DNA from 3 places in the Arthrobacter sp. JSM 101049 genome. Region 3 is predicted to be linked to each of the others. Evidence: predicted binding sites of a transcription regulator. Region 3 holds the regulator's gene; each other region holds the start of a gene.
What was found. Region 3 encodes LexA, which represses DNA repair genes until DNA is damaged. Its sites were predicted from a motif close to TCGAACANNTGTTCGA; they were not measured.
Positions count from the first base shown of each region.

Region 1: the regulator LexA is predicted to act here: its motif matches at 4,449-4,464, upstream of AB8M85_RS11195 (Rv2578c family radical SAM protein).
Region 2: the regulator LexA is predicted to act here: its motif matches at 4,164-4,179, upstream of AB8M85_RS09575 (LexA family protein).

Region 1 is NZ_JBGFFC010000003.1:368,215-373,815, reverse strand. It holds gene AB8M85_RS11215 (enoyl-CoA hydratase/isomerase family protein) at 1-395, shown strand, start outside; gene AB8M85_RS11210 (glutathione peroxidase) at 463-957, shown strand; gene AB8M85_RS11205 (MalY/PatB family protein) at 991-2,151, shown strand; gene AB8M85_RS11200 (alcohol dehydrogenase catalytic domain-containing protein) at 2,132-3,280, opposite strand; gene AB8M85_RS11195 (Rv2578c family radical SAM protein) at 3,357-4,439, opposite strand; gene AB8M85_RS11190 (isopenicillin N synthase family dioxygenase) at 4,597-5,601, opposite strand, start outside.
Region 2 is NZ_JBGFFC010000003.1:24,652-30,252, forward strand. It holds gene AB8M85_RS09555 (thermonuclease family protein) at 1-148, opposite strand, end outside; gene AB8M85_RS09560 (MFS transporter) at 476-1,744, opposite strand; gene AB8M85_RS09565 (Y-family DNA polymerase) at 1,854-3,173, opposite strand; gene AB8M85_RS09570 (NUDIX domain-containing protein) at 3,179-3,652, opposite strand; gene AB8M85_RS09575 (LexA family protein) at 3,708-4,091, opposite strand; gene AB8M85_RS09580 (TetR/AcrR family transcriptional regulator) at 4,256-4,855, opposite strand; gene AB8M85_RS09585 (NADP-dependent oxidoreductase) at 5,009-5,601, shown strand, end outside.
Region 3 is NZ_JBGFFC010000010.1:36,399-41,999, forward strand. It holds gene AB8M85_RS16645 (histidinol-phosphate transaminase) at 1-258, opposite strand, end outside; gene AB8M85_RS16650 (LysM peptidoglycan-binding domain-containing protein) at 326-736, opposite strand; gene lexA (transcriptional repressor LexA) at 1,000-1,749, shown strand; gene AB8M85_RS16660 (ATP-dependent DNA helicase) at 1,811-3,829, opposite strand; gene hflX (GTPase HflX) at 3,822-5,390, opposite strand; gene AB8M85_RS16670 (class I SAM-dependent methyltransferase) at 5,577-5,601, shown strand, end outside.

The sequences.
Region 1 (5,601 bases), on a different contig from region 3:
TCCTGGTCGCCGAGGAGGCCACGCTGCTCGCCGCGTACGCGGGCCTGGGACTGACCCCCGATACCGGGGTGTCCTACCTGCTGCCCCGGGTGGTCGGCCACCCACGAGCGGTGGAGCTGACGCTGGGTGGCCGCCGGCTCTCGGGCAATGAGGCCGTGGCCTGGGGCCTGGCCAACGCGTCGGCCCCGGCAGCCGTCTTCGACGGGGAACTCACCGTGGCCGAAGACGCCTTCCTCCAGGGAGCGGTGCGGACCCTGGCCCCCACCAAACGGCTGCTCCGGGCGGAAATGCTCGAGGGGTACGCCGACCACCTACGCGAGGAATCGGCGCGCATCGCGGCCCTGGCGGATCACCCGGATACGGTGCGCCGCGTCAACCGGTTCGCCGGGCGCTGACCCATCGGAAGCGCGGCACCGGGTGGCTAGACTGGCGGTGACCGCACCCCTCGAGAGGAAGGCCACCATGGGCAACGCCGTTTCCACGCTGCAGGACATCCCGCTCACCCTCAACGACGGGACCGGGACCACCTTCGGCGACGCCTTCGGCGGGCGGGTCGTCCTGGTCGTCAACGTGGCCTCCCGGTGCGGATTCACTCCCCAATACGCCGGGCTGGAGGAGCTGTACACCACCTACCGGGAGCAGGGGCTGATGGTCCTGGGCGTACCGTGCAACCAGTTCAAGGAGCAAGAACCGGGGACCGACGCGGAGATCGGCCAGTTCTGCCAGGCCACCTACGGCGTGACGTTCCCGCTGGCGCGCAAGGCCGACGTCAACGGCCCCGACGCACATCCGCTCTACCGTGAACTCACCGCCTACCCCACGGGCGAGGTCCAGGACGTCGCCTGGAACTTCGAGAAGTTCCTCGTCGGCCGCGACGGCCAGGTCCTGGGGCGGTTCCGCTCCGCCGTGGAGCCCCTCTCCAACGAACTCGTCGACGCGGTGCGCGCCGCACTGTAGAACACCCGCAGCAGTGAAGGAGACCTGGCCACGATGACGACTGCCGCCGACCCGATCGAGGTCCTGCGCCGCCGCACCAGCGAGAAGTGGACGGCCCACCCGGACGACGTGCTGCCGATGTTCGTCGCGGAAATGGACTACGGACTGGCACCCGCCATCCAGGTCGCCCTCCGCGAGGCGATCGAGACGGGGGACACCGGCTACGTCAATCCCCACGACACCCGGGCCGCAGCGGCATTCGCCGGCTTCGCGGCCGACGCCTGGGACTGGTCCCCGGCACCCGACCGGATGGCCTACACCACCGACGTCAGCGTGGTCATCGTCGAGTCGCTGCGCCGGTTGATCTCCCCGGGTGACGGGGTGGTCATCACCCCGCCCGTCTACCCGCCGTTCTTCGACCTGGTCCCCGAAGCCGGGGGAACCGTCGTCGAGGTGCCCCTGCTCGACGAGGCCGATGCCTACCGCCTCGACGTGGACGGGATCGACCGCGCGCTGGCCGCCGGGGCGAAGGCCGTGCTGCTGTGCAATCCGCACAACCCCCTCGGGCTCGTCCACGACCGCGCCACCTTGGCCCGCCTGTCCCATGTGGTGGCGCGCCACGGTGCGTTCGTCGTCAGCGACGAGATCCACGCACCGCTGACGCACGCCGGGACGCGCTTCACCCCGTACCTGAGCGTGTCCGAAGAGGCCCGCGACCATGGCATCGCCGCGGAATCCGGCAGCAAGGCCTTCAACCTCGCTGGCCTGAAGACGGCCATGTTCGCCGCGGCGTCGGAACCGATGGCGGCCCTGATCCGCTCCCTGCCCGGGGAAGTCTCCGCCAGGACGGGCCTCTTCGGCCTGATCGCCACCCGCGAGGGCTTCGGGGCCAGCCGGGACTGGTTGTCCTCGACCATCGCCGCCATCGAGTCGAACGTCGCCCTGCTGGATGCCCAACTGGCCGAGAAGCTCCCTGCCGTGCGCTGGCGCCGACCCGAGGCGTCCTACCTGGCCTGGCTGGACCTGCGCGCCCTGGACTGGGGCGCCGATCCTGCGGCCTATGCGCTCGAGCAGGCCCGCGTCGCCTTGGTCAGGGGTCTGGACTTCGGTTCGCAGGGCGCCGGCTTCGCGCGCATGAACCTGGCCTGTGCGCCTGGGATGGTCATCGAGGCCGTGGACCGGCTCTCGGCCGCCGCTAGCGCTGGAAGTCGATGACCTGACGCACTGCCCGCCCGGCGGCCAGCTCGTCCATCGCCTCGTTGATGTCCTCCAGCCCGATGTGCCGGGTGACCAGACGCTCCAGCGGCAGCTTGCCCTCCCGCCAGAGTTCGACAAAGCGCGGGATGTCACGGGACGGGACGGCCGAGCCCAGGTAGGACCCGACGATCGAGCGGGCCTGCGCGGTCAGCCCGAGCGGGCTGATCCGGGACACGGCGTCGGGTGCGGGGAGTCCGACGGTGACCGTCGTGCCACCGGCGCCCGTGAGGGTAACTGCGGTCTCAAAGGCGACCGGGTGTCCCGCCGCCTCGATGACGAAAGGCGCCGTGATGCCCCGTTCGCCTGCCTGCTCGGGGGGCAGGGCGTCGTCGGCTCCGAGATCGCGGGCCAGCTCCAGCTTCTCCGGCTGCTGGTCGATGCCGGTGACCCGGCCGGACGTGACGGCGCGGGCCACCATGAGCGCGGCCATGCCGACTCCGCCGAGGCCGACGACGATGATGTCGTCCTCCGGTCCCGGGCGGGCTGCGTTGAGCACCGCGCCACCGCCGGTGAGCACCGCGCATCCCAGAACCGCGGCGATGGCCGGCGGGACGTCGGAGGCGACCGGGACCACCGACCTCCGATCCACGACGGCCCCCGTCGCGAATCCCGAAACCCCCAGGTGGTGGTGGATCGGCTCGCCGTCCGCAGCCGTCCCGCGGCTCAACCGGCGGCCGCCTCCGAGGAGTTCACCGGTGTTGTTGGAGGCGCTCCCGGCCGAACAGGGCAGCCGGCCGCCCGTTGAGCATTCGGCGCACTCGCCGCACCGCGGCAGGAAGACCATCACCACGCGCTGGCCTGGCTGGAGGTCGTCCACGCCGTCGCCGAGCTCCTCGACGATCCCGGCTGCCTCGTGGCCCAGGAGCATGGGCAGCGGCCGGACACGGTTCCCGTCCACGACCGACAGGTCCGAATGGCAGACACCGGCTGCCTCGATCCGGATCCTGACCTCGCCGGGGCCGGGCGCCGCGAGGGTCAGTTCCTGCACCCGCAGGGGACCGGAGCCGGCGAATGGCCGGTTCGCCCCGATCGTTTCGAGGACCGCGCCGCGGATGGTGGTCGAGCCCGAAGGTGTGATGCCAGTCATGAAGACACCCTAATGCCCTGCCGCTGCTGCCGCTGGCCGAAAACGGGCCAGGGAGGGGAGCGGCAGGGGCGGGAGGTCAGAACAGCGTGGGCTGGGGCTCCAGGCCCAGCGACGGGACGGTCGAAGGACCTTGCCCGGTCCGGTTCCCCGCGTCGGCACGTCCGCGATCCATGCGCCGCGGTGCCGGGGTATCCGCGTCGGTCTTGTAGTCCAGGCCGTGGCGACGCAGCAGCGGCTTGACCCGATGGGCCAGCCACGCGCGGTAGTCGGCAGGGGCGTAGGCGGAGCGGGCATACATGGAGTGGTAGGCGCTGCCCAGGTGCGGGTAGTCGCGTTCGATCCAGGACAGGAACCATTCGCGGGCGCCCGGGCGCAGGTGCAGTGCGCCGTAGATGACGCTGGTGGCCCCGGCCTCTTTGAGGGCGGCCAGTGCGTGGTCCAGGTGCTCCGTCGAGTCCGTGAGGTAGGGCAGGATCGGCATCAGGAAGGCGGTGACGTTGAAGCCCCGGTCCGCAGCGGCCCGCACCGTGGCCAGCCGGGCGGCGGTGCTCGGGGTGCCGGGCTCGATGCGCTGCTGCAGGTCGTCGTCGAAGATGGCGATCGACATCGAGATGTCCACGGGAACTTGGGTGGCTGCCTGTTCGAGCAGGGGCAGGTCCCGGCGCAGCAGGGTGCCCTTGGTGAGGATCGACATCGGGGTGCCGTGCTCGGCCAGCGCGGAGATGATGCCAGGCATCAGCTCATACCGGCCCTCCGCGCGCTGGTACGGATCGGTGTTGGTGCCCAGGGCGACCAGCTCGTGGCCCCAGCGCGGCTTGGCGACCTCGGCACGCAGGACGTCGGCGATGTTGACCTTGACGACGACCTGGGAGTCGAAGTCCTTGCCGGTGTCCAGGTCCAGGTAGCGGTGCGTGTTGCGTGCGAAGCAGTAGACGCAGGCGTGCGAGCAGCCACGGAACGGGTTGACGGTCCAGCCGAATGGCATGTTGCTTGAGGCGGGGACCTTGTTCAGCGCCGATTTGGCCAGCACCTCGTGGAAGGCCATCCCCGCGAATTCCGGTGTCCGCACGGTCCGCACCAGCCCGCGCACGCCGAAGAGCTCCGGCGTCGGCGCGTCGGAGGCGGGCGCCGTGGCCAGGTTCTGGGAGCTCCACCTCATGCCAACGATTAGAACACACGTTCTAACGCCGTGCAATATGAGGAGCAGGCAAGGTGAAGACAGGGTGGGTACGGAAACGCCCCGGCCCCGGCGCCGGGGTGGGCTCCGCGACCGGGGCGAGTGCCGGCGTCGTACCCGGCAGCTACGGGTCCGGCTGCTACTTGACCAGCTCGGGGTAGTGGATCGCGGCGGTCTCCGGGTGGGCGCGCAGCCAGCCTTTCAGGACGTTGGCGCCGTAGGAGGAGAGCATCGGGTTGGTGGGGTCGTCGGAGACGCCGCGGGCCGCGGCAGCCAGGTCGGCGGGCAGCGGGACCGTGTCGATGACCGAGTCCAGCCGCGGCGACCAGAAGAAGGGCACCGAGTAGCGGTCCACGCCCGCCGGCGGAGCGGTGACGCGGTGGATCGTGGCCATCAGGTAGCCGTTCGTCGCGACCTCGAGCATCTCGCCGAGGTTCACCACCAGGGCGCCGGAGATCGGCTCGACGGTGATCCACTCGTCCTGGCCGTAGGGCTTGACCTCCAGGCCGCCGACGAGGTCCTGCAGCAGCAGGGTGACGAAGCCGTAGTCGGCGTGCAGGCCCACGCCCTGGGTGCCGGCCTCGGGGACCTGGCCGCCGACGTAGTGCACCAGCTTGCCCATCCAGGCCGGGGCGGCCTCGAACGGCTCGGCGAAGTAGTCCTCAGGCAGGCCGAGCGAGACGGAGATCGCCGCCAGCAGCTCGGCGCCGACGCGGGACATCAGGTCAGCCCAGGCCATGGCCACGCGCTCGAGCTCGGGGAACGATTCCGGCCACTGGTTGGGGCCCTGCAGGTTCAGGTAGGGGCGGTCGGCCGGGTAGGAGTCCAGCACCTGGCGCTCGGGGCCGTAGTCGATCTGCTCGCGCGAGTCGGCCCGGCCCTGGGTCATCTCCTTGCCCAGCCGCGTGTAGCCACGGAACTGGGCGGAGGTGCGGTTGTCCAGCTTTAACCGCTCCTCGAGGGGCAGCTTGAAGAAGGCGTCCATGGTGTCCAGCAGCTCCTGGGCCTGCCCGTCGGCGGCGCCGTAGCCGGTGAGCTGGAAAAAGCCGACGTTGTGCGTCGCGTCGCGCAGCGCGTCGATGAAGTCCGGGGTGAAGCTGCCGTCTGCGGTGCGTGCCGTGGAGAAGTCCAGGACGGGAACGGA
Region 2 (5,601 bases), on a different contig from region 3:
CGACCGAGGCGATGAAGGTATCGCCGTCCACGACGCGCACCACCTTGCCGCCCACGTTGGGAACGTTTCCATTGGGGGCGTCCATGCGGCAACCGGCCAACGACGTGGTCACCACGAGGGCGCCCAACACCATGGCAGCGGCTTTCATCAATGGGCGATTGTTCAGGGACGATGGTGCGACCACGCGCTAGCCTCCAGTGGGTTTCAGGGAGTGTCCGCGGTGTGGGCCTGCGGGGCCACGGCATCCGCCGGCCCCCGCCCGGACCACACTCCATGTACGACGGCGGCACCCCGTTGCCGGGGCATCCATGCTCCCGCGCGACCCGCGGCAGTGGTGCTGCGGGCTGCGGACTGGCGGAAGCGGTACCGCGTCAGGCGGACCCACCTGCGGGACGGGACGCGGCGGGGACAACTGACCGCGTCGATTTTACCGTGAAATCCCGGCGTGCCATAGCCGGTCGGGGTAGCCGGGCCGTCAGCGAGCGGGTCCGAGGCTCTTCTGCACCCCGCTGCCCACCAGGACAGCGCAGCCGAACCAGATGGCCCCGGCCGGACCGAGCGGTGCCGCGATCAGGCCGGCCGCCAGCGGCATGACGACCTGGCCCAGTCGGTTCCCCATGAGGCGCACGGCCAAGGCGGAGCCGCGCCAGGAGTGCGGCACGGACTCGGAGATCAGCGACATCGTCAGCGGCTGGCCCAGCCCCAGGAAGATCCCGCCGGCGAAGAGCAGCACCAGCGTCGCCCACGGGGTGTCGATGACCAGGGCGGGCACGGCGAGGCAGATGCCGGCCCCGTAGAGGCTGCCCATGAGCAGTATCCGGCGCGCGATCCGGCGGCTGAGGTAGGGCAGGAAGCCGCGCGAGATGATCGTCCCGGCGCCGCGGGCGGCCAGTAGCATCCCGATCCATGCCGGCGAGACGCCGTGCGCTTCACCCACCAGCGGCAGGAAGGCGGTGAGGATGTCCAGCATGGCCAGGAGGGCGAGCGATGCGAGCATGTTGGACCGCACACCGGGCCTGTTCAGGATGGCGCCCATCGTCGGGCGGCCGGGACCGCCGTCGTCCTGTGGCGCCGGTGCGGACAGGACGGCACGACGGCGGCGCTCCCCCGGCGCCGTGCCCCGGCCGCGGGTTCCGCCGCGGCTGGCGATGATGCCGGGCAGCAGGACGGGCAGGACCGTCAATGCCAAGGCGGCTCCCAGCCACATCGAGAAAGTCGTGCCCTCGGCCCGGGTTCCGGGCCCGATGCCGGCGCCGTCTCCCAGGAGCAGGCCGGCGACCAGCGGACCGGCGATCTGGCCGCCCGCGTAGGCCGCGGTGAACCACCCGAAGCCCCGGTCCAGCTGGTCGTTCGGGGAGAAGCGGGCGATGGCCGATTGCCCGGCGATCGTGAAGATGAGGTGGCCCATGCCCAGCACGGCGCTGGCGGCGGCCACCCAGACGATGGTGCCGGCGAGCGCCAGTGCGGCGGCACCGGCGGCGAGGACGAGGGCGCCGATGCCGACCATCACGCGCAGCCCCGGGATCCGGTCGGTTAACCGGCCCAGCCACATGGCACTGACCACCGGGAGGATGGCGTAGGCGGCGGTCACCAGGCCGACGGCCGTCGCGTCGGCGCCCAGGTCGATGAGCTTGTAGGTGGTGACCGGGCGGACGAGGTTCAGCGCCGTCTGCGAGAAGAAACCCGCAACCACCAGCGTCCACAACCAGCCCTGGGACCGTGGACCGGTGGACGCTGACGACATGGGGCCTCCGGTTCGGGCAGTGCGGGCAAAACGTCATCAGGTTACCCTCCCGGCCGGCCCGGGCACGCATCGTGCACCGACGGAGCCGCTGGCTGCCGCCGGACCATGCTCAGGCGGAGACGACCGGCAGATCCGCCCAGTCGGTGGTGTAGCGCGGGGAGGCGAACTCCCGCTTCATGGTCCACCCCGCCGGCTCGGCCAGCCCCGCATGGCCTAACCCGATGGCCGCCTCGCCGAACCGGGCCCGAACGTCGCCGAGCAGCGTGCCCATGTCCGGCTGCCCTGCCTCGTCGGTGAACGCGTCGAACGTGGCCTGCCCGGTGGCCGGCTCGAGCCCGGAGAACATCACCCCGGCACGCACATACCGGGTGTCCGGCACCATGCGCCCGCGCATCGCCGATACGGCGGCGCGGGTCAGCACGATCGGATCCTGCGTCGGCGCGGGCAGCCGGACGGACACGACCGGGTTCGACGCCTGCGGCCCGGGGGCCTGCGCGTCGGCCCCTTCCCCGGAACCGGAGGCCGGGGCGGCGGCCGCGAACCGGCTGACCCCGGCGCTGACAGTGAGCATCGAGGCCCGCAGGCCCTCGGCCGCCAGCCGGGCGGCACCGCGTTGGGCGTACAGCGCCATGACCTGCTCCATGTCGGCACTCGTGGTGACCGGGGTCGAGAAGCTGCGCGAGAACATGATCTGCGCCTTGTCCGCCCGTTCCTCCACCTCGGGGATGCAGGGGGTGCCGTTGAGTTCGAGCACGGTGCGCTGGAGCACCACGGAGAACTTCTTGCGGATCATCAGCGGATCGGCATCCCGCAGGTCGGCGATCGTGTCGATGCCCAGCGCATTGAGCCGCTTCCCGGTCCGCCCGCCCACGCCCCACAACCCCGTGACGGGAACGCGTGACTGGATGCGCCGGATCTCCTCGTCCGGAACGCTGCCCAGCGAACAGACCCCACCCAGGCCCGGGTTGCGCTTGGCCACGTGGTTGGCGAACTTGGCCAGCGTCTTCGTCGGTGCCACGCCCACGCAGACCGGCACCCCGACATGGCGCCAGACCGCCTCCCGGATCCGCCCGGCCGTCGACCGCAGCGCCCCCTCGTCTCCGGGCAGCCCGATGAACGACTCGTCGATGGAGTAGACCTCCTGCCACGCCCCGAACCGGCCGATCACCTCCATGACCCGCGCGGACATGTCCCCGTAGAGCTCGTAATTGCTCGACCGGGCCACCAGGCCCAGCGCCGTGGCACGGCCCTGCACCTGGAACCACGGCGTGCCGGTCTTGATCCCCGCCCGCTTGGCCTCCTCCGAGCGCGCGACGACGCATCCGTCGTTGTTCGAGAGCACGACGACGGGGCGCCCTTCCAGCCGTGGGTCGAAGGCGCGCTCGCAGGAGACATAGAAGTTGTTCACGTCCACCAGCGCCAGGCGCATGGCGCTCACCGCTGCCCCCGGCTGTCCGTGCGGCAGGGTTCCGCGGATCCGGCAGTGCCGAAGCCATGCGAGATGATCGGTGGCAGGCCCGTTTGGAGGCGCTCCAGCACATGGCGTTCGTGCGGGACCAGCAGGTGGGGCAGGTCGTCGATGGCGAACCACCCGACCTCGGAGGCCTTGTCTGCTTCCCGGACGCGGGGGCAGCCGGTCCAGTTCGTGCAGGTGAAGAAGAAGTCGACCCGGGCGGTGTCGGTGCCGTCCAGCTGGGCCCGGTGCATCACGCTCAACGGCATCAGGTCGGCGGGGGCAACGACGACCCCGAGTTCCTCAAGTGCCTCCCGGGCTGCCGCCTCCTCGACGGATTCACCGGCCTCGACATGGCCTGCAGCTGCCGTTGACCACCAGCCGTCCATGTACCCGGTTCCGCGGCGCAATTGGAGCAGGACCTCTTCGCCGCGCCGGAAGACAACATAGGCCACTGGCACCAGGGTGGACCGGGCCCCCGCGTTCGGCTGCCCTCCGACCCCCGGGGGCTCAGACATGGTGCAGGCAGCGCGTGACGACGCCCCAGATCTTCAGGTCCTCCAGCTGCGGGACGGCGAGCGGCCGGGAGGACGGCTCGTCGGTCTGCAGGCTGACCCCGGATGCGTCGGCGGCGAGCCGTCGGATGACCAGTTCACCGTCGAGCACGGCGATGACCACCTTCCCGTCCCGGGGCTCCACGGAACGGTCGACGATCACCTCGTCGCCTTCGCAGATGCCCGAAGCGGCCATCAAATTGCCGGAGACGCGCATGATGAACGTCGAGGTGCGGTCGCGGATCAGGTGGCGGTTCAGGTCGATGCCGCCGTGGAAGTAGTCACGGGCCGGCGAGGGGAAGCCGCTGGCTTGTCGCCCCACGGTGGAGCCGCCCGGGATGTCTTCCCCGGGCCCGGTGCCGGGAGGGGGCACGTGGACGGGGTCCTGACCAAACACGACAACCCCCTGGAGTAGAACATACTTTCGATGACAACTCTAGCACCGCAGGGGCGCGCACCAGATGGGGCATCCCTGCCCTCCGACACCGGCGGCGGAGACGGCCTTCAGCAGGGCGCCAAGGGTCCGGTGAAGTCCGCGGCCGCCCGCAGTGTCGCCGCGGCCTCCTCTCCGTTGATGCGCGCCAGGGCCATGCCGGCCGTCAACAGGGCGAACAGCAGCCGGGCGCCGTCGGCGACCCGTGCGGCGGACGCCCCGTCCCCCGCCGCGGGGACGTCGCGGAGCAGTGCGGCGGCGAAGGCGCCGGTGACCTCCGCGCGGTAGGCATCCACGGCGGAGCGGACCTCGTCGTCCTGCCCGCTGCGCCCCGACGCGGCAGCCAGCAGCAGGCATCCCCGTTGTTGGCCGCCCGCGCTGCCCAGCACGGCCTCGGCGATGGAGTCGAAGTACCCGCGCAGGCCCTCAGCCCCCGTCGGCGCGGCGGCCAAGGCAGCAAGGCGGGGGCGGACGACCTCGTCCAGGTAGCTCTGCACGGCGGCGTCGAACAGTCCCCGCTTGGACCCGAAGGCGTTGTAGAGGCTCGACCGCCCCAGCCCGGTGGACCGCTCCAGTTCCGGCATCGCCGCGGCGTCGTAGCCCCAGGTCCAGAAGACCTCCCGCGCTGCGCGGACGACCTCGTCGGTGTCGAATGCCCTGGTCCGTGCCATCTGTGCTGCCGCCTGTCCCGGTCGCTTGTCCCGTTCGCCCTGCGGCGGTGCGCCGTGGGTGAACTTCGTCTCGAATTCCCATTGTGTACTGGTCGTTCCAATATTGTAGGGTCATCGCAGACCGCGACACCACTCGTCCGAGGGAGCAGAACCATGACCTCCAGCACGCACATCCAGCTCGCCAGCCGCCCCACCGGATGGCCCGACCAGGACAACTTCCGCACCGCCGTCGTCGATCTCCCGGCGCTGGACGCGGGCGAGGTCCGCGTCGCCAACGAGTTCATCTCGGTCGACCCCTACATGCGCGGGCGCATGAACGACGTGAAGTCCTACGTCCCGCCCTTCCGGCTCGACGAGGTCATGACCGGGGGCGCGGTCGGCCGCGTCGTCGAGAGCCGGGACGAATCCCTGGCCGTCGGCACGCCGGTCCTGCACAGCCAGGGCTGGCGCGACATCGCCCAGGGCCCGGCCGCCGACTTCCGCGCCGTCGCCGAACTGCCCGGACTGCCGCTGTCGGTCTACCTGGGCACGCTGGGCATGACCGGACTGACCGCGTGGGTCGGCCTGCTGGAGATCGCGTCCCTGCAGGAGGGCGACACCGTTTTCGTCTCGGGGGCCGCCGGCGCCGTGGGCACCATGGTCGGGCAGATCGCGCGGCTCAAGGGCGCCGCCCGGGTCATCGGCTCCGCCGGCAGCCAGGAGAAGATCGACCTGCTGACCTCCCGGTACGGCTTCGACGCGGCCTT
Region 3 (5,601 bases):
CCTCAGACCGTGGCCGAGATACGCGGCGAGACGCTCGCGCAGTTCGGTGAATTCCCGATCCGGATAGCGGTTCAAGCCGGTTGCCGCGTCCGCAACGTCGTCGGCGATGGCCTGGCGGACGGCTTCCGGGAGGGGATGGGTGTTTTCGTTGACGTTCAGCAGGACGGCGACATCGAGTTGGGGCGCGCCGTAGGGTTCGATGCCACGCAGGTTGTCCCGCAGCGGCAGCTTGGCCAGTTTTTCCAGCTGATTACTCACCGCACCATTCTATTGGCCCATGGCCCATGCCGGGAATCACGGGCAGCTCTGGGGTCATATTCCGGCCTCAATCACCGGTGGGGACGAAGATCTCCTGTCCGGGAACGAGCACGGAGCCGCGCAGGTCGTTCATTTCGGTGATTTCGGCCACGACCTGCTGGCGGTCACGCTCCGGGGCGAACTCGGCGGCGAGCTCCCAGATGGTGTCCCCGTCCATGACGGAAACCGTAGTCGCCTCGACGGGCCTGGTTTCCGCAGCTCCCGACGCCATGACCGGTGCAGTGAAGATGCCCGCCAGGACGATGGCAGCCGTGGCAGCGAGCATCAGCGGCAGTCCGATCAGGATAAAGCGGCCGCGACGGGTCAGCTGGAGGGGTGCGGGGGACGCCTCCGGGCCTCGTGCCCGCTTGGATGCCGACGGGACACCGGTGCGGCCCGCTCCGACGAACACCGGGGCTGCGATTGCGATTTGCGCCATGGTCTTGCCTTCCTGTCGGCCCGCCGTAGCGGGAACCTGCTTACGGGCCATCAGCCCTTCTTCGAATGCATCTTCGAATGTTTTCATCATTTTTAGCATCTATGTACGAAGAATGTCGAGACACGTTCGAATAAACCTTTGAACGAACCGAGTGGGTCGCATAGAGTGGAACCATCGGCCGCACGACGAGAGTCCACCAGCCGCATCCGACATATTGCGCACAACTTCCGGTACGCCGGCGATCGACCAGGACGGGATGGACCATGAGCCCAGCGGAGAATCCGGCCCCCAAGAAGGCGCCCAAGAAACTGACGGATCGGCAACAGCAAATCCTCGACACGATCCAGCGCGCCGTCTCCGACAAGGGGTATCCTCCGTCGATGCGCGAAATCGGTGACACGGTCGGGTTGGCGAGCCTGTCCAGCGTGACCCACCAGTTGTCACAACTGGAAAAGCTCGGCTATATCCGGCGCGACCCGCGCCGCCCGCGCGCCATGGAGGTCCTGCAGGCACAGCAGCGCGGCGACGACACCATCGCGGGTGCGGCCGGCCCCGAGGCGGGACCGGCGGAGGTGCCGGAGAGTCTCTCAGGCCAGCCCCGCCCCTCCCTGTCGATTATCGGGACCGACGAATCCGCGGATGTCGCGAGGGTTCCGCTGGTCGGCAGAATCGCCGCCGGTGGGCCGATCCTTGCGGACCAGTCCGTGGAGGACGTCATGTCGCTTCCCCGCCAGCTGGTTGGCCATGGTGAGTTGTTCATGCTCAAGGTCAGCGGCGATTCGATGGTCGAGGCTGCGATTTGCGATGGGGACTGGGTGGTCGTGCGCCGCCAACAGCATGCCGAGAACGGCGATATCGTGGCGGCGCTCCTGGACGACGAAGCCACGGTCAAGACCTTCCGCCAGCGTGACGGGCATACCTGGCTCCTACCCCAGAACCGCCAGTACGAACCGATCCTCGGCGACCATGCCACAGTCATGGGCAAGGTCGTTTCGGTGATGCGCTCGATCTAGCTGCACTCCATCCCGGCATGTCCGCAGGGTCCTCCGTCAGCCGACGGAGGACCCTGCCTTTTCATGCGCTTCCGGCGGCCAGGCGGCGCAGCGAACCGAGGACGACGTCCTTGTCCGTCGTAGCCCACATCGGAGGAAGCGAGGCGCGCAGGAAGTTCCCGTAGCGCTCGGTGGCCAGGCGGGAGTCCAGCACGGCGACCACGCCGCGGTCGGCCGTGGAGCGGATCAGTCGACCCGCGCCCTGGGCCAGCCGGACTGCGGCATGGGAGGCGGAGACGGCCATGAAGCCGTTGCCTCCGTGCCGGGCGACGTCCCGGCTGCGGGCGGTGGACAACGGATCGTCCGGCCGGGGAAAGGGGATCCGGTCGATGACGACCAGCCGGCACGAGTCACCGGGAACGTCGACGCCTTGCCACAGGGTCATGGTGCCGAAGAGGCACGTATCGCGCTCGTCGGCGAACTGCTGGACCAGCGAGGACATGCTCGATTCGCCCTGGCAGAGGATATCGGGGGCCACACGCGGCCGGAGGGCTTCGGTGGCCTCCTCGGCGGCGCGCCGCGAGGAGAAGAGTGCCAGCACTCCGCCGCCGGATGCATCGATCAGGTCCGCCAACTCATCCAATGCCTCCGGAGCGAGGCTGCGGGATGGCTTGGGCAGATGCCGGGCAACGTAGAGCATGCCTTGCCGCGCGTAGTCGAAGGGGCTGCCAACGTCGACGCCGGTCCACGCGGGGGCGCCCTCCCCCAGCAGGCCCAGTGATCCGGCCACCGGCTCGAAGGCGGCGCCGATGGCCAGGGTGGCCGAGGTCAGGATGACGGTGCGCCCATCGAACAACCCCTCGCGCAGCTTGCCGGCAACCGACAGTGGTGCGACATTGATGGTTGCCGGGGCCGTGTCGTCCGCCGCGGTGTATCCGGCGCCCGGGGTGAAGCTCCCCTGGCGTGATATCCACACCACCTCGCGTTCATCGGACGGTCCATCGAGCCGGTCGCACTGTTCCACCAGGTACATCAACTGCGACCGGGCCATCTGCCGTCCGCCGTCTGCCGTATCGCCATTTGCGGGTTTGGAATCGGAGAGGGCAACCCGGGCGGCCTCGCGTACCGCGGCCACAGCGGCCCGCTGGCCCTCGTTCAGCCCCTTGGGGAGCAACCCGGTCGCAACGCCCTCGAGGGCAGCTGCCAGGGACTTGCCCGCCTGGCTCAGGGCCTCGACGGCGACTCCCTTGCAGTTGCGCCGGGTGGCCGTTGCGGCGGCGGTGACCATGGCCGCCGACAGGGGCCGGGTGACCGAGCTGGTGACCCGGTCCTGGAGTTCGTGGGCCTCGTCGATGATCACCGTGTCGAATTCCGGGAGCACCGCCAGCCCCTCGAATGCGGACACGGCAAGCATTGCATGGTTGGTGATCACGATGTCTGCCTCACCGGCCTTCTTCCGCGCCAATTCGCTGAAGCATTCCTCGGCCATCGGGCACTTCTGGGCACCGAGGCAGTCCATGGCGGTGACCGAGACCTGTCGCCATGCGCGTTCGCTGACGCCCGGGACCAGGTCGTCGCGGTCTCCGCTCTCGGTTTCCTCGGCCCACTCGCGCACCCGCACGACTTCCTGGCCCAGAGCCGAGGTCGGACCTCCGCCGGTTGTCAGCGGGCGGGCGGAACCCTGGTCGTCGAGCGCGAACAGGGCGCCTTCGTCGTCGTCGGGGTAACCTCCCCCGAGCTTGTACTTGCACACGTAGTTGGATCGGCCCTTGGCCAGGGCCACATCGAGGCGGCGGAGCAGCTCGTCGTCGAGGTTCTCCAGCAGCCGGGGCACGTCGCGTCCGACGATCTGTGCCTGCAGAGCCAGCGTCGCCGTGGAGACCACCACCGGCTTATCCGACTCGAGCGCATGGGCGATGGCCGGGACCAGGTACGCCAGGGACTTGCCGGTTCCCGTACCGGCTTGCACCAGCAAGTGGCGTCCGCTGTCGAGGGACTCCACGACCTGTTTGGTCATTTCATGCTGGCCTGGCCGGCTCTGCCCGCCCATGCCCTCGACGGCTCGGTCCAGGAGGGCGACGACGTCCTCTACCTCAGCCATGGACGACGAACTGCTCCAGTTCCGCGGCGAGGCCGCCGCGTACCTTGACGGACATGTGGGTTCCCTCCGTGGTGTGTTCGGTGGCGAGGATTTCCGCATCCGTGCCATGTAGGCGGTTCACGAGGTCGCCCCGGTCGTAGGGGATCAGCAAATCCATGCTGACGTCGGGCCGCGGGATGGACGCGCTGATCTTGTCCAGCAGTTCCGGGATGCCGCCGCCCGTCCGGGCGGAGACCACGACGTGGTTGGGTTCGCGCTGGCGCAGGCGTTCGACCACGAAGGGATCGGCGATATCGGCCTTGTTCAAGACGATGATCTCCGGAATGTCCTGGGCCTCGACTTCCGTGAGGACCTGTCGGACGGCGTGGATCTGACCCTCCGGGTCCGGATGCGATGCGTCGACCACGTGGAGGATGAGGTCCGCGTCGGCGATCTCCTCGAGCGTGGACCGGAACGCCTCCACCAGCTGAGTCGGCAGCGCGCGGACGAAGCCCACCGTGTCGGCGAGCGTGTATCCCAGGCCGTCGTCGGTTTCCGTCCGGCGGACGGTGGGGTCCAGTGTGGCGAACAGCGCGTTCTCGACGAGGGCGCCGGCGTCGGTGAGCCGGTTCAGCAGGGAGGACTTCCCGGCGTTCGTGTATCCGGCAATGGCAACTGCGGGTACGGCGTTGCGTTTGCGGTTGGAGCGTTTGGCCTCGCGGGCCGGTTTCATGCCCTTGATCTCGCGGCGGAGCTTGGCCATGCGGTCGCGGATGCGTCGGCGGTCCAGTTCGATCTTGGTCTCGCCGGGACCGCGTGATCCGATGCCGCCGCCGGCGGTGCCGACCCGTCCGCCGGCCTGGCGTGACATCGATTCGCCCCAGCCACGCAAGCGCGGCAGCAGGTACTCGAGTTGGGCGAGCTCGACCTGGGCCTTGCCCTCCCGGCTCTGGGCATGCTGGGCGAAGATGTCAAGGATCAGCGCGGTACGGTCGATGACCTTCACCCGCACGATGTCCTCGAGGGCGCGGCGCTGGGACGGCGCGAGCTCGGAGTCGATGACCACGGTGTCGGCACCGGTGCTGGCCACGATGTCGCGCAGCTCCAGGGCCTTGCCCGACCCGAGGAATGTTCCCGGGTCTGGTTTGAGGCGGCGCTGGACGAGGCCGTCGAGGACCTCGGATCCTGCGGTCTCGGCCAACGCGGCGAGCTCGCGCAGGGAGTTCTCGGCTTCCTGGGCGGTTCCCTCGGTCCAGATCCCGGCCAGGACCACGCGTTCCAGGCGTAGTTGCCGGTATTCGACCTCGGTGACGTCTTCGAGCTCGGTGGACAGCCCGGCAACCCGGCGCAGTGCATTGCGCTCTGCCAGGTCGCGTTGCTCCCCGTCGGCGCTCGAGTGCTCCTCGGCATCGCGGCCGAGTGCCAACGCGCGTCCGCCTAGTGCGGACTGGCCGGCCCCTGCCGTCCGGCCCGTGGCGCGGCCGGCGGCATCGTCGGACGCCAGGATGCGTTCGATGACGGACTGGATCTCGTCCTCGGGCAGGTCGCGGTCGTCTGGATTGGGCTCGTTGTGAGTGGTCATGTTCCCCTTTGATGGTGCTGCCACCAATTCTAGTCGGCTCCCCCGACACGTCGAGGATTTCCTCCAGCGGCCGAATGCCCGCGCGGCGGAAAGTCGTGAGTGATTGGGAGAACTCTATCACTCCGGGACGCGTACCCTGATCGCGTCAATTCGCCTTGGCGCCCCGGGCCCGTTAATCTTCCACACATGGGTTCGGACCACTACTTCAGCG